2 regions of the Gilliamella sp. B3817 genome follow, and region 2 is predicted to be linked to the other one. Evidence: riboswitches for the same ligand, from Rfam matches in the RefSeq annotation. Region 2 holds a riboswitch; the other holds the start of a gene.
The links. A riboswitch is a leader RNA that binds a small molecule or an ion and turns the genes downstream of it on or off. The one in region 2 is predicted to bind thiamine pyrophosphate.
Positions count from the first base shown of each region.

Region 1: it holds a riboswitch for thiamine pyrophosphate, as region 2 does, so the genes downstream of both, thiM (hydroxyethylthiazole kinase) here and thiB (thiamine ABC transporter substrate binding subunit) in region 2, are expected to answer to the same signal.

Region 1 is NZ_JAFNNV010000001.1:293,085-303,628, forward strand. It holds gene aroK (shikimate kinase AroK) at 1-160, shown strand, start outside; gene J3U36_RS01285 (SPOR domain-containing protein) at 231-1,040, shown strand; gene J3U36_RS01290 (Dam family site-specific DNA-(adenine-N6)-methyltransferase) at 1,087-1,902, shown strand; gene rpe (ribulose-phosphate 3-epimerase) at 1,948-2,625, shown strand; gene J3U36_RS01300 (phosphoglycolate phosphatase) at 2,618-3,313, shown strand; gene trpS (tryptophan--tRNA ligase) at 3,338-4,333, shown strand; gene trkA (Trk system potassium transporter TrkA) at 4,457-5,818, shown strand; TPP riboswitch at 5,887-5,987, shown strand; gene thiM (hydroxyethylthiazole kinase) at 6,033-6,818, shown strand; gene thiE (thiamine phosphate synthase) at 6,831-7,472, shown strand; gene thiD (bifunctional hydroxymethylpyrimidine kinase/phosphomethylpyrimidine kinase) at 7,481-8,278, shown strand; gene J3U36_RS01330 (heavy-metal-associated domain-containing protein) at 8,446-8,649, opposite strand; gene J3U36_RS01335 (DUF3597 domain-containing protein) at 9,493-9,936, shown strand; gene pth (aminoacyl-tRNA hydrolase) at 10,028-10,544, opposite strand, start outside.
Region 2 is NZ_JAFNNV010000010.1:62,053-72,596, forward strand. It holds gene J3U36_RS10315 (AAA domain-containing protein) at 1-4,117, opposite strand, end outside; gene J3U36_RS10320 (hypothetical protein) at 4,463-5,080, opposite strand; TPP riboswitch at 5,392-5,494, shown strand; gene thiB (thiamine ABC transporter substrate binding subunit) at 5,535-6,527, shown strand; gene thiP (thiamine/thiamine pyrophosphate ABC transporter permease) at 6,542-8,119, shown strand; gene thiQ (thiamine ABC transporter ATP-binding protein) at 8,142-8,801, shown strand; gene cptA (phosphoethanolamine transferase CptA) at 8,989-10,544, shown strand, end outside.

The sequences.
Region 1 (10,544 bases), on a different contig from region 2:
ATTATTACAAGGAGGAAATACCCCTCGAGAACTCTATGAAGAGCTTGCTGATGAACGTGAACCACTTTATCAAGAAATTGCTGATATCACTATTAAGACAGATGAACAAAGTGCTAAAGGTGTAGCTGGTTATATCATCGATAAAATAGAGCAAATTTAAGCTACTTATTATCAAGATAATGACTGATACTGAAATAGTAATAGTGTAGATGTCAAGTTAAGGAGTAAATATGCGTGTAGATAAAGATGACCGTTATATATCAGAAAAAGCGAATAAAGACTCTACAACTTCATTCAAATTACCAAGTTTTCTTAATTATTTTTCCAAGAAAAAATTAATTATTCTTGGTTCTGCTATGGTAATCTTTTTCTTAACGCTAAGTTTTGTGATATTAAGTTCTTCAACAGAAAATGAACCTACATCATTGACGTCGCCTGACGTCAATGGTTATTCATCAACACATATTGAAAACAGCAACAACGCTCAATCTTTAACTGATGAGTTAAACGCATCAAGTAACACACAAACTACCGATTCAAGTTTATTGCCCAACTCTACAACTGCTTCAAGATCGAATCAATCATTAGACAGTCAAGAGCCACTAACCAGTAATAGTAATATTGTGGATGAATCAAGGAAAGCTCGTAATCAATCAAATGATTCGACTATAAAAAAACCAACAACATCGTCCCTTTCTGAGAAAAATGGAGCGAATAGTCATAATACTATTTCAAGTCATAACGGAAACAGGAATAAAAACAATACTATTTATATTAAAGATGATGAATACACTATTCAACTTAGTGCTTCATCATCTATTGAAAACTTAAAAAAATTTGTTGAAAAAAATAATATTACTCATTACCAAATTTACGAAACTAAACGTAATAACAGTAAATGGTTTATTTTGATTAAAGGTATATATAAATCATCAGATGAAGCCAAAAAGGCTATAAAATCTTTACCTAGTGCTTTACAAAAGGATAATCCATGGGTCAAATCTGGTGCATCTGTGAATAAAGAAAAAGCTGAAAAATAAAGGATATGGTTCATTTATCCTACCAAAGACAAAATAGGAGTATCCTTTGAAAAAACAACGAGCCTTTTTAAAATGGGCTGGAGGAAAATATGAGCTTGTGGACACCATTAGGCAGTATCTACCAGAAGGAGATCAACTGATTGAACCTTTTGTTGGTGCAGGTTCGGTCTTCTTAAATACCAATTATAAAAGCTACCTTTTAGCTGATATTAACCATGATTTAATTGAATTATTCAATTTATTGAAATCAAAACCAAATGAGTTTATTAATGATCTAAAAATATTTTTCCAACCTCAGAACAATAAGCCTGAGGCATTTTATCAACTACGAGACGTATTTAATTATAGTAAAGATCAGTATTTACGATCGTTATTATTTATTTACTTAAATCGTCATTGCTATAACGGTCTATGTCGTTATAACAACAGTGGACTTTTTAATGTGCCATTTGGTCGCTATAAAACAATCTATTTTCCTGAGAAAGAGCTAAACTTTTTTGCAAAAAAAGCACAAAATGCGGAATTTATCTGTGCCCCATACCAAGAGGTCATGAAAAAAGCAAAGAAAAATTCTGTGATATACTGTGATCCGCCCTATTTATCGCCAAATGATTCGGCTGGATTTACGGCATATTATTCAAATAATTTTGGCTATGAAGAACATAAAAAACTCTCTAAATTAGCCGAAAAAATGGCTTATAAAAACAATATTCCAGTGCTTGTATCCAATCATGATACTGATTATACAAGAACGTTATATAGTAAAGCTCGCCACCTTTATCGAGCTGAAATGCGACGCTCAATAAGCTGTGATGGTGAAGGTCGAAAAAAAATTGATGAAATATTAGCGCTATACAAATAATCCTAAAAACATTTGAGTATTGGCTTGTATGATTAGAGGTATGTTATGAAAGAGTTTATTATTGCACCGTCAATACTTTCAGCAAATTTTGCTTGTTTAGGTGAAGAAACCCAAAAAGTGATTGAAGCAGGGGCTGATGTAATTCATTTCGATGTCATGGACAATCACTTTGTGCCTAATTTGACAATGGGGTCAATGTTTTGCCAAGCACTACGTGACTACGGAATAAAAGCCCCAATCGATGTCCATTTAATGGCATCCCCTGTCGAAGAACTTATTGTCTCTTTTGCAAAAGCTGGAGCTAGCAATATCTCTATTCATCCCGAAGCAACGATTCATCTTGACCGAACGTTGCAACTTATCAAAGATCATGGTTGTACCGCTGGTTTAGTTTTTAATCCGGCTACTCCGTTAGATCATTTAGATTATGTAATGGATAAAATTGATATTGTGTTATTAATGGGAGTTAATCCTGGTTTTGGTGGGCAATCTTTTATCCCGTCAACATTAAAAAAATTACGACAAGTTAAACAACGTATTATTGAATCAGGTCAAAATATACGACTTGAAATAGATGGGGGCGTCAAAGTCGACAATATTGCAGAAATAGCCCAAGCAGGCGCTGATATGTTTGTTGCAGGGTCTGCCATATTTGGTCAGCCTGATTATAAATCAGTTATTGATGCCATGCGAAAAGCATTAGCAGGAGTAAACTATGCCTAAACTGGATGACATTCAAGCAATAGCATTTGATCTGGATGGCACACTCGTTGATAGTGTACCCGGACTTGCATTAGCAATTCAGCAAATGCTTGCCGACTTACAATTACCTACTGTTAGCAAAGATCAAGTTAAAAATTGGGTAGGTAATGGCATCGATGTTATGTTAGAACGTACCTTTAAAGCAATCGATATTACCCCAACAGCAGAATTGTTTAGTCAAGCTAAAAATTGCTTTAATCAGCATTATGATAAAGTTATCGATGCAGAAACAAAACTCTTTCCACATGTTAAAGAGACCTTAAAAGTGCTTTATGATAATCATTATCCATTAGCACTTGTTACCAATAAACCTGCACAATTTTTACCTGCTTTATTAGAATCATTAGGCATTAAAGAATATTTCAAACTGGTGCTAGGTGGCGGTGATGTTATCAAGCTAAAACCTCATCCTGCCCCACTTTATCAGGTTATGGCAACGTTTGGGCTCTTTTGCGATCAATTACTATTTGTTGGTGACTCGAAAAATGATATTACCGCAGCAAAGAATGCTAACTGCCATACTGTTGCGTTAAGTTACGGTTACAACTATGGTGTATCCATAGCGACCAGCGACCCCGATTTTTTGTTTGACGATTTCAAAGATATATTAACCTTGTTACCACTGCCTAAAGCTGAGGCAAAAAAATAAGAATGAATAGATTAGGAATAAATTATGAGTAAACCGATTGTATTTAGTGGCGCTCAGCCATCAGGGGAATTAACACTTGGCAACTATTTGGGTGCCTTAAAAAATTGGGTCGCTTTACAACAAGAATACGATTGCGTTTATTGTATTGTAAATCAACATGCTATCACAGTACGCCAAGATCCACAGAAGCTACGCAAAGCAACACTGGATACCATGGCGCTTTATTTAGCATGTGGCATTGATCCTCAAAAAAGCACTATATTTGTACAATCTCATGTACCTGCTCATGCTGAATTAGGGTGGGCATTAAACTGTTACACTTATTTTGGTGAACTCAGTCGCATGACACAATTTAAGGACAAATCATCACGACATGCTGAAAACATTAATGCAGGGCTTTTTGATTATCCTGTATTAATGGCAGCTGACATTTTATTATATCAAGCTAATTTAGTACCGGTGGGTGACGATCAAAAACAACATCTCGAACTATCACGTGATATTGCAATGCGCTTTAATGCCCTGTATGGTGACATTTTTACTGTTCCTGAACCTTTTATCCCTAAAGTTGGTGCAAGAGTGATGTCTTTACAAGACCCAACGAAAAAAATGTCTAAATCTGATGAAAATCGAAACAATGTGATTGGCTTACTTGAAAATCCTAAAGACATCGAGAAAAAAATCAAACGAGCGATGACCGATTCTGATGAACCGCCTGTTGTACGTTATGATTTAAAAAATAAAGCTGGTGTATCAAATTTATTAGATATATTAACTGGCGTAACAGGAAAACCAGTCACCGAACTTGAAAAAGAGTTTGAGGGTAAAATGTATGGACATCTTAAAACGGAAGTGGCGACTCAAGTGATTGATATGATAAGTCACTTACAAGCACAATATCACCAATATCGTGATAATGAAGATTACCTCTATTCAATCATGAAAGAAGGCGCTGAAAAAGCTCGAACTAAAGCGGATATCACATTGAAAAAGGTCTATGACGCTATCGGTTTTGTATAGTCTGAAATCAAAAAAACATGATTATTATTAACACTAAACAGTATTAATTAGCTTTGATATAGGCATTGATTATCCTAATGACAATCAATCCGATGAAAGCCATTTAATTAAAATAGGTTAGTTATGAAGATTATCATTCTTGGGGCAGGACAAACAGGCAGTGCGCTTGCAGAATATCTTGTTACTGAAAAACAAAACGATGTCACTGTTGTCGATGAAGATCATGATAAATTGCAATCTTTGCAAGAACGCTTTGATTTACAAGTTATTTGTGGAAAATCATCTTATCCACAAGTATTAGAGAGTGCTGGCGCGGAATCGGCTGATATGCTTGTTGCCGTTACCAACTCTGATGAAATCAACATGATGGCATGTCAAATAGGGCATGTCATGTTTAATATTCCGCAAAAAGTGGCGCGTATCCGCGCACCGGAATACAATGATGAAAGATATCCTTTTTTCAATAAAGAGTGTATCAATATCGACCATATCATTGCACCAGAAAACCTTATTACCAACCACATCAGTCATTTAGTTCAATATCCAGGCGCATTACAATTTGCCTCATTCAACGATACCCGTGTATGTCTAGTCGCTGTTATGGCATATTATGGTGGCGCGCTAGTTGGCAGTGAGCTATCAGAGCTTAAAGAACATCTTCCGCATGTTGAAGCCAGAGTCGTTGCTATCTACCGTAAAAATCGCTTTATTCGTCCACTGGGTTCTACCTTAATTGAAGCTGGCGATATGGTGTATTTTATTACTCCGCCTACCAATATCAAAGCCGTGACCAGTGAGCTACAACGTTTAGAAAAACCCTATAAACGAATTATCATTAGTGGCGGTGGCGGCATTGCACTTGTACTGGCTAAGCGCTTAGAAAATGATTATCAAGTCAAACTAATTGAACGCAATGCTGAACGAGCAGAACTCATTGCTGAACAGTTACTTAATACCACGGTATTACATGGCGAATCATCAGACCAAGAATTGCTATCCCAAGAACAGATTGAACTGACAGATCTTTTTATTGCGGTAACCGGCGATGATGAATCCAATATTATGTCATCGATGCTAGCGAAAAGAATGGGCGCTAAAAAAGTCATCGTCTTAATTCAAAAACAAGCTTATCTTGAACTCATTAATGACAGTGTGATTGATATTGCTATTTCACCCCAACACGCCACTATTTCTGAACTTTTAAGTCATGTCAGACAAACAGGCATCGTCAAAGTTGTATCACTACGACAAGGCGAATCTGAAATTGTGGAAATCGTTGCGCATGGTGATAAAGAAAATTCAAAACTGGTCGGAAAAAACATCAATGGATTAAAGCTACCGTCTGGGGCAACAATCGGCGCAGTTGTACGTGATGAAGATGTTATTATTATCAACACGGATTTAACGATTGAAGAGAATGATCACCTGATTATTTTCTTGCCGGATAGAAGAGCGATTACCGATATCGAAAAATTGTTACAATAACATTTAAATCGAAATTTTCTATTATACAAACTTGTTAAAAGCCAATAGGCAGTTCATAATATAAGCATAATTTTGACTCGGGGTGTTTTTTATTCATTAAAAAACTGAGAGTTTACCCGTTGAACCTGATCTGGATAACACCAGCGTAGGGAAGTCTAGCCATTCAACTTTACAATAGGCAAATTCTTCCCGATAAATCAAATAAGGAATGAACATGTCAGTAACCACATCGCTTCAAATCACACAAGTTACACCTTTTATTAATCTTGTCAAAACGCAACGCCCATTAGTTCATTGTATAACAAATGATGTTGTACAAAATTTTACTGCTAATGTCCTACTTGCTATTGGAGCTTCACCAGCAATGATTATTGCTGAACAAGAAGTGGCTGAATTTGTTAAAATTGCTAATAGTTTACTGATTAACATCGGTACAATTAATCACAATACCGCCAAAAGTATGCTACTTGCAGCAAGCCAAGCTCAACAAAGCCAAACTCCATGGGTACTTGATCCTGTTGCCGTTGGTTCGGCACTTGCTTATCGTACCGAAATTGCGTATCAATTATTATCATTTAAACCCACCGTTATTCGTGGCAATGCTTCGGAAATCTTAGCGCTTAGCGGTCAACTTGCATCATCAAAAGGCCCGGACAGTCAAGACTCGACAAAATCCGCTTTACAATATGCAAAACAATTGGCACAAGATTACCAGACTATCATCGCCATGACTGGTGACATTGATTATATTACTGATGGTCATACGACTTACGCTATAGCAGGCGGTGATATTGCTTTAACCAAAATTACCGGAACAGGCTGTTCCTTATCTGCTATGGTTGCAGCGTTTATTGTAAATTCAACCGATCCACTTTTAGCCACAGCAGCCGCTTGCTTTATGATGAAAAAAGCTGGAGAAAAGGCAAATAAACAGCTTGGATTAGGCAGTTTTGCCGTATCGTTATTAGATCAATTATCACTATTTTATTCATCATACTAATAGGGACGTAGCATGCAGAAAAAGTTGGATCTTACTCTCTATTTAGTGCTCGATCCGACACTATGTGGGGGAATTAGTGGCATGGTAGACACCACCAAAATTGCCGTTGCCAACGGTGTAACCGCCGTACAATTACGATCAGAACAAGAATTGACAGGCAAAGATTGGTATAAAGCTGCTGTAGCCTTGAAAGAAGCACTCAGTCAGACATCGGTTCCCCTATTGATTAATGATCATGTGGATATTGCTTTAGCTGTCGATGCAGATGGTGTGCATGTTGGTCAAAATGATTTGCCCGTTGATGTAGCTCGCCGATTGATCGGTAAAAATAAATGGTTAGGGCTATCTGTTTCGAATCAGCAACAACTTGAAACCGTGCCTTGGCAAAACGTCGATTATATTGGAATTGGTCCTGTCTATCCGACCTCGACCAAGAAAGATGCATCCTCGGCACTTGGTATTGAGCAGTTAACTCAATTAGTCAAAACCAAACATTGCCCTGCTGTTGCCATTGGTGGTATCGACGTAACAAAAGTTACAGAAATAATACAAACAGGAATTGAAGGCGTTGCAGTCGTATCGGCTATTTGTGGTCAATCCAATATTGAACAAGCAACCACCTTACTAATCAATAAAATAAATCAAGCTAGATAGGAAGCAACATCATGACAATTACAGCCCTAACTATTGCTGGTTCAGATCCCAGTGGGGGAGCTGGCATCCAAGCCGATCTCAAAACGTTTTCGGCACTCGGTGCGTATGGCATGTCTGTCATTACCGCGTTAACCGCACAAAGCACCCAAGGTGTTAATGCGGTATTTGGAATTCCGCCTGAATTTATCGAAGCAGAATTTAACACCTTATATCAAGATATTCACATTGATAGTGTGAAGATTGGTATGCTAATGAATAAAGAAATTGTCACAACTGTCTATCAGTTATTAAAAAATCATCCTATACCATCGATTGTACTTGATACTGTTATGATCGCTAAAGGGGGACATGCACTTTTAAAACCCGATGCCATTACCGCCATTCGAGAACAATTATTGCCATTAGCAACAATTATTACACCTAACTTACCCGAAGCCGCAGCACTTTTAGATTGTGATGAAGCGAAAAATGAAGATGAGATGCTAAAACAAGGGCAAGATTTACTTAAACTAGGTTGTAAAGCGGTACTAATGAAGGGCGGGCACTTAGCCAGTCAAGAAAGTCCCGATTATTTAATCACCTCAGACCAAACAATCCGAATGACATCGCAAAGAATTCAAACAAAAAATACGCACGGTACAGGTTGTACCTTATCAGCCGCTATTGCGACTTTATTGCCTAAAAACAGCTTAGCACACGCGGTTAAACAGGCGAAAGAATATCTACACGGCGCCATACGCCATGCTGATGATTTAAATATTGGTAAAGGGATTGGACCAACACATCACTTTTATCGTTGGTGGTGATTCAAAAACACAATTGACGCATATTTGCGAACACTCTCTTCAAATTTTTCAAAATATGAGTGATTAAAAGAGGATGTAAAGTAGATTTTGGACGTTTTAAACGTGTTAATGAAAACAGATAAATAAAAAAACTAACGTCCAAATTTGTTTGCTTTAATATAGGTTAATTAATATGAAATACCTACAAATTCATACCCAGCTTCATTGATAGCCACTATAGCGGCTTCTTGTGAAATGGTCCCGCCTTCGATATCAACTTCATGTTTAGCCAAATCAATCTTTACTTTCGCTTTTGGCTCAATATCGTTAATCGCTTTAGTAATCGTATTAACACAGTGCTGACAACTCATATTATCGACAATTAATTTCATAGTTGACCTCTCTTTTCAATTAAATCTTATCAGAATTCGGATCGCCCAAATTAGCGTAGGCTTTATAATTGTGTTCGATCCATTGACCCGCATTATTACTCGTTTGATAATAATCAAGCCCAGTAATTTTCATCATACTTTGTGGGAAACAAAAAAGATTGCGTACAGTAAAAAATGAAGCTAAATTTTTTGAAACGTCCACAATATTGTTTGTAAAAAGCATGCTTCAGTTACAAAGCCACAATGACATTATTTCTTTTATCATACACAATTTTTTATTCTGATAAAACTGGCTCTGACATATTATCATTTTGCGTATAAGGTATTGCCTTTAGCATATCGAATTATTGCGTGAATGTTGCGAATTTTTTTGTTCGACGTTGTCATCGCAATACTTTTTAAAACTAGAATTTGTCAGGCATCTCTTTTATCGTTTCGATTTACTCATTTACGTGATTCACTTTAGCTTTAAATAAACTGGAATTTATAGGACACAAATAAAAACATCTCAATCATCTTTTCATGTTCAACACTTGGAATCATTATCAGATAACAAACTGAACAATCTAGGATTAATAGCATCATTTTCACTAATAGTGAATGGTTAACAATCTAAGTTTATCCATGGTTATCATAATTTAAAACGCCAAGATAATTTTTTTATAGAAAAATTTATTCATGCATTTAATTTATTTACTCTCTGAATTAACAACAAAAAATGCTATAAATCCAGAACTTCTTTGACACTATTGCTTGTTAAACGTTATACTAAAGGCGATATTTTGTACATCTGAATAGTTAAGCACTTTTTTCAAAAGCAGTTTAAACATAGGGGGGTGTAATTTGGGTATCTTAAATAATATTTTTTCTAAAATCTTTCCAAGTGCTCAAGCGGCTGTCGGTAATGTCGCTGATGCCGTTAAAAATCAAGTCAACAGCATTACCGGTCATGATAAAGATGCCGCGTCAAATAATCAGAATCAAGACCAAAATCAAAATCAACAACATTCAGACAACCAAACGCCCATTTCGGACGTGGATGTTATGTCAATTCTTAATAATTTAGCGAGCAAATTTCCTGAAAAACTTAATTGGAAAACATCGATTGTTGATCTTTTAAAATTATTAGGAATAGACAATAGTCTAGATGCTCGTAAAAGATTGGCAAAAGAACTTAATTACACGGGTAGTACAGATGATACCGCTGCAATGAATACTTGGTTAATTAAAGAAGTATTTAAACGAATTGCCGAAAAAGGCGGTAATATTACCCATCTATTTTCTTAATCAAAGATTGTTACGTGATTTGTTATCCACCTGGTCTTCGGGTGGATTTTTTATATAGCATATTGTAATTCGTTCGACTCAATCAACGGCATTACGCTTTAAACGAGTGTAATCGATTCATTGCGGCTTCAAAGCTTTGTGATAATAAAATATCCGTGCAACGTGCAGATTCATCAATCGCTTTATCTATTAGTTCTTGCTCGGGCTTAGAAGGTTTATTTAACACAAAACCGACCACTTTATTTTTATCACCCGGATGCCCGATACCGATTCTTAATCGATAAAAATTTGGATTATTGCCTAATTTGCTAGCAATATCTTTCAAACCATTGTGACCACCATGACTTCCGCCAAATTTAAATTTCGCAATACCCGGATTTAAATCAAGTTCATCATGAGCAACTAAAATTTCTTCGGGTTTTATCTGATAAAATGAAGCCATCGCTTGAACAGCTTTACCACTTAAATTCATAAACGTGGTAGGCACTAATAAACGTATGTCATGTCCTGCGATATTGATACGTGAACTATAACCAAAAAATTTAGGATCATTTTTTAACGGCTGTTGATAACGTTGTGCAAGCAAATCAACATACCATGCCCCTGCA
Region 2 (10,544 bases):
CATCTTTTTTCCAAATGTTATCGACCATTTCAACAACTTTTATTGCTTCACTATAATTGCGTTGATCTTCATATAGACCATTTACCCAAATATATTCAAGTGGTTTGATTTGCTTAATGATATTAGCTGAATGTCTGACAGGTACGTTTAGTTGGCTATGGTAAAAAGCGGTATTGGAATAGTTAATCAGCTCACGATAAGCGGAACGGTAATGAATTTGTAAATAAGTTGTTGGCAACACAGTGCGAGAAAGTTGTAATAAATCCGGACAATCCATAATTTCTTTTAAATTCCAACGATTGAGTAGAGGATTTTCGTTAACTTCTTCTGATAGTGCTTGAATAGTATCATCATCAGCCTCTTCGTCTATGTCAGCGTCTGTTTGTACACCAAAAAATGTAGTGGGTGGCATCTGTTTATCATCACCACTGACTATGGCAATTTTGCCCCGATAAAGAGTAGGTATAGCGTATTCAATGGGCATTTGTGAGGCTTCGTCATAGATGACCAAATCAAATAATCCCGCTTTTAATGGCAATAAGCGACTTGCGGTGTCGGGATTTATTAACCAAATTGGTCTTAAGTACATTAATCCAAGCGGTATACCTTGCTCGATGAATTCACGTAATCGTTTGGCGCGTTGACCTGTTAGCCTTGTTATTCCTTCCCACCTTTTGGGATCAGCTATCTGATTACATTTTATATTATTAAGTAGTAACTGTTTATTCAGTTGATGCAGCTGTTCGTCGTAAGATTTTAGCTGTTCAATGGTTTGATTGATAACTTGCTGATCAATCTGTAATATCGGGTTTTCTTGTTCGATGTACAATTTCCAAATCGTTTTAGCTTCATAATCCAATAGTTGTCTGAATTGATATTGTTGATTTTCTGGACTTAATAAGGCTAGTTCGGATTCAAAAGGTCTTAGTTTTGCCAATACTTCAAGTGCAGTTTCAGATAATTGAATCGCTTCTTTACGAAATGATTGATACGCTTTTAATGAAGGTAAAACATGGTAAATAGCGTCAATAGTTGAAGGTGTTGGTTGATTTTTAACAATCGCCTGTAAACAGTTTTGATACAGGTTTTCATTTAAAAATTGATTGAGCAAGGATAAATGTTGTTCTGAATCTTGACGATATTGATAACGAACAAAGGCCGCTTCGTATTCATTAATTAAATCTTGAAAAGCGTCGCTACTTTTCAATAATGATTGCTCCACATACTGACTATAAGGTGCTTGGTGAATTTTATCAGCCCATGCTTTGACTTCTTCAAGTTCCGATAATGTTTCCTCGATCAAGTATTGAGTGTTATCAAGATTAAGCGTTAAATTGTGTTGAGGTAATTGCAAATCAACAAAGATACTCAGTAACGTTTTGCGAATTGGCCGATATTCAGACTCTAATAATAGCGACTCATAAAGCATTGGAATGCGGTTAATGTTTGCTTCCTCACCGTGCATAGCTAAAAAGTTAAAAAGTCCTTTTTTTGCTAAATAGCGTTGCAAACTCAGGCATTTGTACCAAGCATTAGGGGTAATGAGTTTTCTTGCTTTACTCAGTAAATCTTCTAGTATCTTTGGCTCTAAATAACATAATTTTTGAGACAGGTGGCACCAACCATCTGAGTTTAAATAAGATAGCTGATCTTGCAAAAATTTTAACCCATTGATGAGTCTATTACCTTCTAAGTTACCGGTTTGGATATTTTGAATTTTGAACAAGGGTAACCATTTTAATAGTCGTTCCCGAAGATTTTCCGTGATATTTAAAAAAGCTTCACTCTCTTTTTTAAGCCACTGTTGATGAGGGAGGGGATCATCAACATCAAATTGGATAGGTTGGTTATCAAGATTTGCTGTTCTAACGTGCTCAACTTGAATAAATTGAGTCAGTGATTGATTAAATAAATTTATCGTAATTGGATCATTTGAAAATTCTGTTAATTCTGATAATGGACTATGTTCAAATTTTGCCGGTAACCACAGTGAAAGTAAGGGTGAACACTGATTTTTAATCATTGATAGTTGTTTGACATCAAGATTCTGAAATACTTTGCCTAATTCCGGTACGGTTAATTTGGGTGGATTGTTGGCAATCGTGATTAAATCAGCGATTAACTCCCGATAACTTAAACCAAAGTGGGTCTGTTGAGTATATAATGCCTCATCATATTGATCGAGCTGTGCTTCCAGTTTTGTTACTGTTTTTGCCAGTTTGATGCGCGCTTTAATGTAGTCATCTGAAGGCAGGTTTTTGTCCAGCAAATCAAGCTGTTGACGAATACTATTGATCAATTTGGATCGATCAGCATTAATATCGTTAATCATTATACTGCGCGTATCAAGGCCTTCGGCAGTTAAACGCTTATGAACAACTTCAAGGGCCGCTTTTTTTTGACAAACAATCAGTACCGTTTTATGGCGTCCAATTGCGTCGCCAACCATATTAACAATGGTTTGACTTTTTCCGGTTCCTGGTGGGCCTTCAATTAACAAACCGGGCGCTAATCGTGCTTGTAAAACAGCGTTTTCTTGGCTTGGGTCACTGGCAACCGAAAAAAAACAATTTTGTACGTCTGGTTTTTCAATTTGCTCATCGATTTGAGAATTGGATTTCAGTTTTAGTGCGGTTTCAAGTGCTGTGTTGTCGTAGTCGAGTTTTTTTAATTGACTAAGTTCTTCACCAATTGATTGTCCTATAAAGTTGGCATCAAATAACACAGCGGAACAAGCAAAGTAGATTTTACCTTTTTCTGGTTCAAAGGATGTTGGTAAATCATCGATTTGACTCGACAAAATTTGTCCTAACGACTTTAATTCATTCATAACCTCAAGGGTATTTAACGTTGAACGTAATAATAAGTCATCAAAAACATGTTTCCATTGATTAAAAAGTGTTTTGCCCAAAATCCCTTTAAGTGCGGGATTGATTCTTATTTCTTCTCGTTGACGATCAAAGGCGAGTGTAAGTCGTTTCATTGATGCTATATCGTCATTCATTTTTATGGGCCAAAGTAATAATGGTGCTATTCTGGGTAACCGATTGCCACTGGTTTCTTGATAAACTAAAAAAGGAAAGCCCATATAAAGACTGTCAATGCCCGTATCCCGTTGATAAATAGTGGTTGCCCGAAATAAGTTGCGTAATTTAATTTCAAGAAGTTCATTCGTTTCGAATACGGCTTTAATATCGATTTGTTGCTGACGAGGTTGTCGAGCAAGAATATGATCAAGTAGTTTATTTGACGGTAAAGATGCGGTTCCTAATAAGTTAAGATCAATACGTGGTGTAAAACGACCTAGGTTCATCCTAACTAACGGGCCTTGCAAGATACTCATTGATACTTTTTTATGAAAGAAATCGATAATTCGAGATGAGTATTTTTTTAACGGCGGTTTAATCCAATGTTCATTAGGAATGCTCAATAAAACCAAGAGCCGACAAAATGGTATACGTTTTTCAAAACGATACTGTTGTGTCCACTGATTGAGCTCTTCATGACCCAGTTCGGCAAATCCTTCTATTCGCTCATCCAATAGTTGATATAGTCTTAATCTAGGTTGCTTAAAATAATTTGCTAACTCTTCATCGCTTAATATATCAATATCATAATCATTGGCTAATTGTTTACATTCATTGATGACGTTATTTGCCGTTTTAAATTGATCTTCTTGTGCACTGAGTAAAATGATTAGATCATCTTCACTAATATTGTTACGTTCCATTAATGATAATAATCCAAGATTATTGGCATCAGGAAAGAAAGATGAGCGTTTAGTCCACATTGCCATTAATTGGTTTTTAGAACAGGCTAATTGAAGTGTTTTTAGTCGGTTTTCATCCAATTTGATTTGTAAATTTGATGCACGTAAGCGAACATTATTGGCGCGTATAGATAATTGCCATAACCCTAGTTTAGATTTATGCTCTTTAATAGGCATAGTTTCACTAATCAATTGAAATTTTTTTAATGGTTTTGTATCAATAGAATTTTTGAATGAAACGGATAATAGGTCATAATGATATGTTTTATCATCGATCATTTGCTTACTTAGCATTTCATTATCGAATCGTTCAGTTTGGCAATGACCACAGTGACGCTCTAACTCCATTTTGTATTCCTTATATTCAACTCAATGTTGATGTTATTTTTATCATTTTTATTTATATTGAATTGTAGAATGACAATGATTATTTATAAAGATTAATTTTAATACAGTCGATAGAAAACACGCATTTTAGCCCGATTTGGGTTAGCAAATGGCATCTATTATTTTGTTAAATATACAATTCAAAAAAAGCCCGAAAACTCTTATTGGTTTTTAATTTATCTATATTAAATCAATATCAATCTATTTTAAATTCATTATGACCTCTTAAGTAAACTGGCTTTGTGCGATGATCTTTTAAAAAACGAGCTACTCTAGTTATTCATCATTTATATTTTTACGGATTGCTTAACTGGATGCTGTCACAGGAATATGACGAATCTTAGGGTTATTAATGAGTAACCAATCGGGTAAATTACTTTCTTTTTCAACTAGCCAAATAATGGTATTTATAAATAACCGATCGTTTGAACCTTTAGGTTTTGGGTATTCAAGTTGTGAAAGTGCTAAAGAACGCGCAAAAAGTTGATGCTCACTAAAACTCATATTATGACGATTTTTAGACAAATGTGATTCATAATCAATTATCAACGCAACAGGCTGTTGATCATAGCTGACTAGTTGATCTAACGTGTTACTTAAATGATTTATTTTTGCGGAATCTTTTTTGGGAACAGCATTTAATCTTAGGCGTTTAAACAACGTATCGCTTTTAATTGCGGGTAAGTCTGGTGTTTGAATTTCTTCGAATCCAACAGCTGAATTCCACAATAAGACGTGATTAAATTTTGCATTTTTTAATATTCGATAAATCGACAAGACTAATGTTTCGGAAATGATGGTTTCAGTATCAATTTTCGATTGTTGTCGATCATGAATGTTTCCGGATAAAACGAATTGAGGTTTTGAATTTAGATAGCGATTTAAATCACGCATCCAGCGAGGGCTCTTGAAAGATTGAGACATAATTAATCCTTTAATAAAAATCAAATAACTGACGTTTTTATTATATACAAAGCAATTGAGTAACATCTACTATTTTTTTAATTAATAACTTATTTTTATTTGAATTTCTTGAATACTCAATCCGTTAAACAGTGATTAAACTTAGGTAATAATCATAATAAGAGACAATTAAAATCGCTTTAAAATTATCTAATTTTGGAGCATTAATTCGTTACCTTTTTACCTTAACAGTGATTAAACTTGCTTGTTATTATTCATGCTATCGCAATTACAACTGTTTACAATTAATGAGGTAAACACTAAACTATTTATCGTTCTCAACGGGGTGCCCAAATGGCTGAGAATGTTGGTTAACATAACCCGTCGAACCTGAACTGGATCATGCCAGCGGAGGGATTTGAGTTATTGTGTCTGCTCAAACCTTTTGTCTTTTATTTACTATTTTGGAGGCAAAATGTTTCGTAAGAATCTTCTTTTGTTTTTTGTTTTTTCAGCTTTTTTCTTGATTGATACCGCCAATGCTAAGCCAACTTTAACCGTTTATAGTTACAATTCTTTTATGTCTGAGTGGGGCCCAGGTGAGGCCATTAAGCAAGGTTTTGAAGCGGAGTGTGATTGTCAGTTGGATATCATTTCGTTAGGGGATGGTGTATCAATTTTAAATCGGATCCGGCTCGAAGGGAAAAAGACCAATGCCGATGTTATTTTAGGCTTAGACAATAACATTTTACAGCAAGCTAAGTTAGCCAATATTGTTATTCCTCATCAAATCATTAAACCTGATAATCTTAACACTGATTGGTGGGATAATGATTTTCTTCCTTATGATTATGGTTATTTTGCTTTTATTTATAACAAAGATAAAATCAAAAATCCTCCCCATAGTATGCAACAACTTGTTGATAATAAAGCCAATTGGCGAATTATTTATCAAGACCCAAGAACCAGTACGCCAGGACTAGGTCTACTGTTTTGGATCAAAAATATCTATGGCGATGATGCTGCCAATGTATGGAAAAAGATTGCTAAAAATACGGTAACCGTCACCAAAGGCTGGAGTGAATCTTATGGTATGTTTTTGAAAGGCGAAGCTGATTTTGTTTTAAGCTACAGTACATCGCCGATTGCTCATATTATGAAAAATGATCATCGCTATGAGGCAGCCATTTTTGATGAAGGACATTACCGTCAGGTTGAAGTAGCAGGTATAATCAAATACAGTCAGCAACCCGAGTTAGCACGTCAGTTTTTACAGTATTTACTCTTACCTGAAGTACAACGTCAGATTGCTGAAAAGAATGTGATGTACCCGATTATTCAAACGACATTACCTGAGGCTTATCAGCAAATAAAGCCTGTCACTAAGGCGTTAGAATTTGGATCTGAGCAAGTTGAAAAAGGACAAAAAGCTTGGATTCGTGAGTGGCAATCAGCGATCAGTAAGTAATTATAGACATTAACATGTTGAATTTTAGAACGTTAATACCGGGTATTCTTGCCGCCAGTAGCATAATGGTTGTACTGGGTAGTGCTTTATTATCCATTGGTTATTACGCAATAACTTCAGGTGAGATAAACAGTTATATTGACAGCTATTTATTACATATTTTGTGGATAACTGTCTATCAAGCCACACTATCAACATGTCTTTCTATTTTCTTGGCTATATTAATGGCAAAAGCTTTATCCATGGTTGAGTTTTGGGGTAAAGGTCTATTGTTGCGAATAATGCCGGTGACGTTTATTTTACCTGCACTAGTTGTTGTGACAGGGCTTTTATCCGTTTATGGGCAACAGGGATTACTGTCAATCTTTGTTGGATATATCGGCTTGCCATTTTCATGGTCAATTTATGGATTACAAGGAATTTTATTAGCACACGTATTTTTGAATTTTCCTTATGCTTGTTGTCTATTTTACCGTACGCTGATGAGTGTGCCTGTTGAACAGAAACAGCTAGCCGCTCAATTGAATTTTTCTGGTTACACTTTTTTTCGATTGGTTGAATGGCCACATCTTCGTCGGCAAATATTGCCTATGGCTTCGCTGATTTTTATGCTCTGTTTTTCAAGTTTTGCGATTGTATTGGCTTTAGGCGGTGGCCCCAAATATACCACCATTGAAGTAGCAATTTATCAATCCATTCGTGATTTTGATTTTATTCAAGCGGTTTTGCTTTCCTTATTGCAATTGCTTTGTTGCGTAGGTTTTATGGGAATAATGCAAAAGTTTAATAATAATAAACAAGTCACAATGCGCTTTATAAAGCAAAACTACCGTTTTCCTGTTTCTGGATTGGCTGCCTTGCTAAGTTCAATCGTGATTATTATAGGGGGATTATTTATTTTACTTCCTTTGATAAATATCGTGATTGATGGTGTTTATTTTTTCCGTTTGTCACTGTTTACGCCAACCTTTCAACATGCAACACTGTTTTCACTTTTCATTGCATTGGGGTCAGCCATCGTAACCCTGTTAATGGCACTATTTATTCTTTGGACAAATAGTCGATTGCTCATTTATCAAAAGGTAACGTGGAGTAATCGATTAATGTTAGCCAGTTCGTTAATTTTAGCGATTCCCAGCATGATTTTAGCGTCAGGACTGTTTATATTATTTTATCAGTATGCAGGTAATACTTGGTTTATCTGCATTTTATTAATATTGTGTAATGCTTTAATGGCATTACCTTTTGTCATTAAAAGTCTGGCTACCCCCATGTTCGATGTCACTAAGCGTTATTGGCTATTAAGCCAATCCCTTTGCATTGACGGGGTTAACCATTTTTATTTGATTGAATATAAAGCATTAAACAAATTAATGTTAAAAAGTTTTGTTTTTTCGGCTATCTTATCTTTAGGGGATTTTGGCATTATCGCACTATTTGGTGGGCAGTCAGTCATCACATTGCCTTATTACCTCTATGAGCAGCTATCACATTATCATTATCAAGATGGTAGTGTCACAGCGGCAATATTATTAATTATCTCTTTTAGTTTATTGGTTTTGGTGGATGATGATCACACTCAATCATATTAATTATCATTATGATAATTTTAAAATGTTTTTTAATTTTGGTATTGCCGCAAAAGAACGGGTCGTCATTGTTGGGCCAAGTGGTGCGGGTAAAAGTTCATTATTGAGTTTAATCGCCGGTTTTATTTCACCTGATTCAGGAAAAATAATACTCGATGATCAAGATATGACGAATGTCACTCCCGGAAAACGCCCAGTATCTATGTTGTTTCAACATAATAATTTGTTTGACCATTTAACGGTTCAAGATAATATCGCTTTAGGATTAAAACCTTCTTTAAAGCTGAATATTTCACAAATGCAAATTATTGATGATATTTTAGAAAAAGTTGGATTAACAGGATTTAATCAACGTTACCCTGAACAATTATCGGGTGGTCAACGTCAACGGGTTGCTTTAGCGCGGTGTCTAATTCAACATCGTCCGATTTTACTTTTAGATGAGCCTTTTTCAGCGCTGGATCAATCATTACGTTTTGAAATGCTTGAATTAGTTAACCAAATCTGTGAAGAATTTGAATTAACATTAATGATGGTGTCCCATTATCTGGATGAATCATTGTATTATTTTTCACGATGTTTAGTTGTCGATGAAGGGCAGATTATTTTTAATCATTCACCCAAAAAGTTAACCTGTTCAGAACATCAACATGTTGCTCAGCTATTAGGCTTGAAGTCGATTTAATCCGCTAAAATTAATCTTTAGCTAAGCAGTATATTCATTGAAAATATGCTTCATATTGCTTTCATAGCATTAATGATTACCGTTGGCTTTTGTTAGTTTCAATATCGAATGTGAGTGCTTAAGGTTTTATTAATCTACCCAATGTATCTTATAAAAACTTATTCATCATGATTCGTTATTGATATTTATGCAAAATTTGAAAGAAGATCAGAAATTTAGTTTTTCCTCGTTATTTTTGATTATATTATTTTTTACCTATTTTTCATCCGCTTTGCAACTCTATATTTCTCTGTCGGGACACTCTAATTTTATTGGGTTAAGAGATTCTATTATTTATAGCTTAATTTGGCTCATACCGGTGTTATTTTTTCCGAATCATACTCGTAAAATTGCAGCCATTTATGGGATTATAGTTGGCGGATTGTCTTTAATTTCGTTAGCTTATTTTGTGATTTATCGGCAGGAGTTTTCACAAAGTGTTTTTTTTATAATGGCTGAATCAAATTTCAATGAATCTAATGAATATATTCAGCAATACTTAAGTTTTAAATTGATTGCCGTATTAGTCGTCTATATTTTAGTGGCTCTATTTCTTTGGAAACAAGTCAAACCGGTTTATGTTCAAAATAAAACTAAGTGGATGGTTTCACTATTGATTGCTATTTATGCTTTGATGCCACTAGCAATCAGTGTAATGGTAAAAAAAACTTCCTTTGAGAAAGCGGGAGCACATTTATTAAGCCGTATGGAAACGACAGTACCTTGGCAATTAATGAGCAGCTATATTGCATACCGTTCACAACTTTCTAATATGGAAAATATTTTGAATAATTTGCAATCTTTGCCTTCATTAGAAAATTTAACAGATAGTAATGGAGAGACACCAAGAACATTAGTCTTAATCATTGGGGAATCGACTACCCGTACAAGAATGGGGATTTATGGTTATAACCGCAATACCACCCCGATGATTGAACAATTTAAAAAAGAAAATCCAAATTTATTGGTTTTCAACGATGTTGTCTCATCCAGACCATATACGATCGAAATTTTAGAACAAGCCCTGACTTTCGCCGATGAGCGGCATCCTGATTTATACTTAACACAACCTTCACTCATTCATCTTATGAAACAAGCAGGGTATAAAACATTTTGGATTACCAATCAACAAACAATGACTAAACGAAATACGATGTTAACCATGTTTTCTAAGCAAACAGATAAACAATATTATATGAATAACGATCGTAACCAAAGTGCCAGACAATATGATGATGCTGTGATTCAGCCTTTTAAAGAGGTGTTAACCGATCCCGCTAAAAAGAAATTTATCGTTATTCATTTACTTGGTACGCATATGAAATATGAATTTCGTTATCCGAAAAGTAGTGAATATAATGTTTTTCAAGATAAGACAGGCATTCCATTCAATATTGGCGATGATAACGCCAAAGTCTACAACAGCTATGATAATGCAATTAGCTATAATGATTATGTAATAACGACATTGTTTAATACTTTTAAACAGAGCCATGATAACGGTTTTATGTTGTATTTTTCCGATCATGGTGAAGAGGTTTATCAAACACCACCGTATGATGTCTTAGGACGAAATGAAAAAGCACCAACCAAACCGATGTATACCATTCCCTTTATACTTTGGCAATCACCAAGTTGGTTGAAAACACATCCTAATGATTATCAAGCTTACGTTGATCGCAAATTTAGCTCACAAGATTTAAT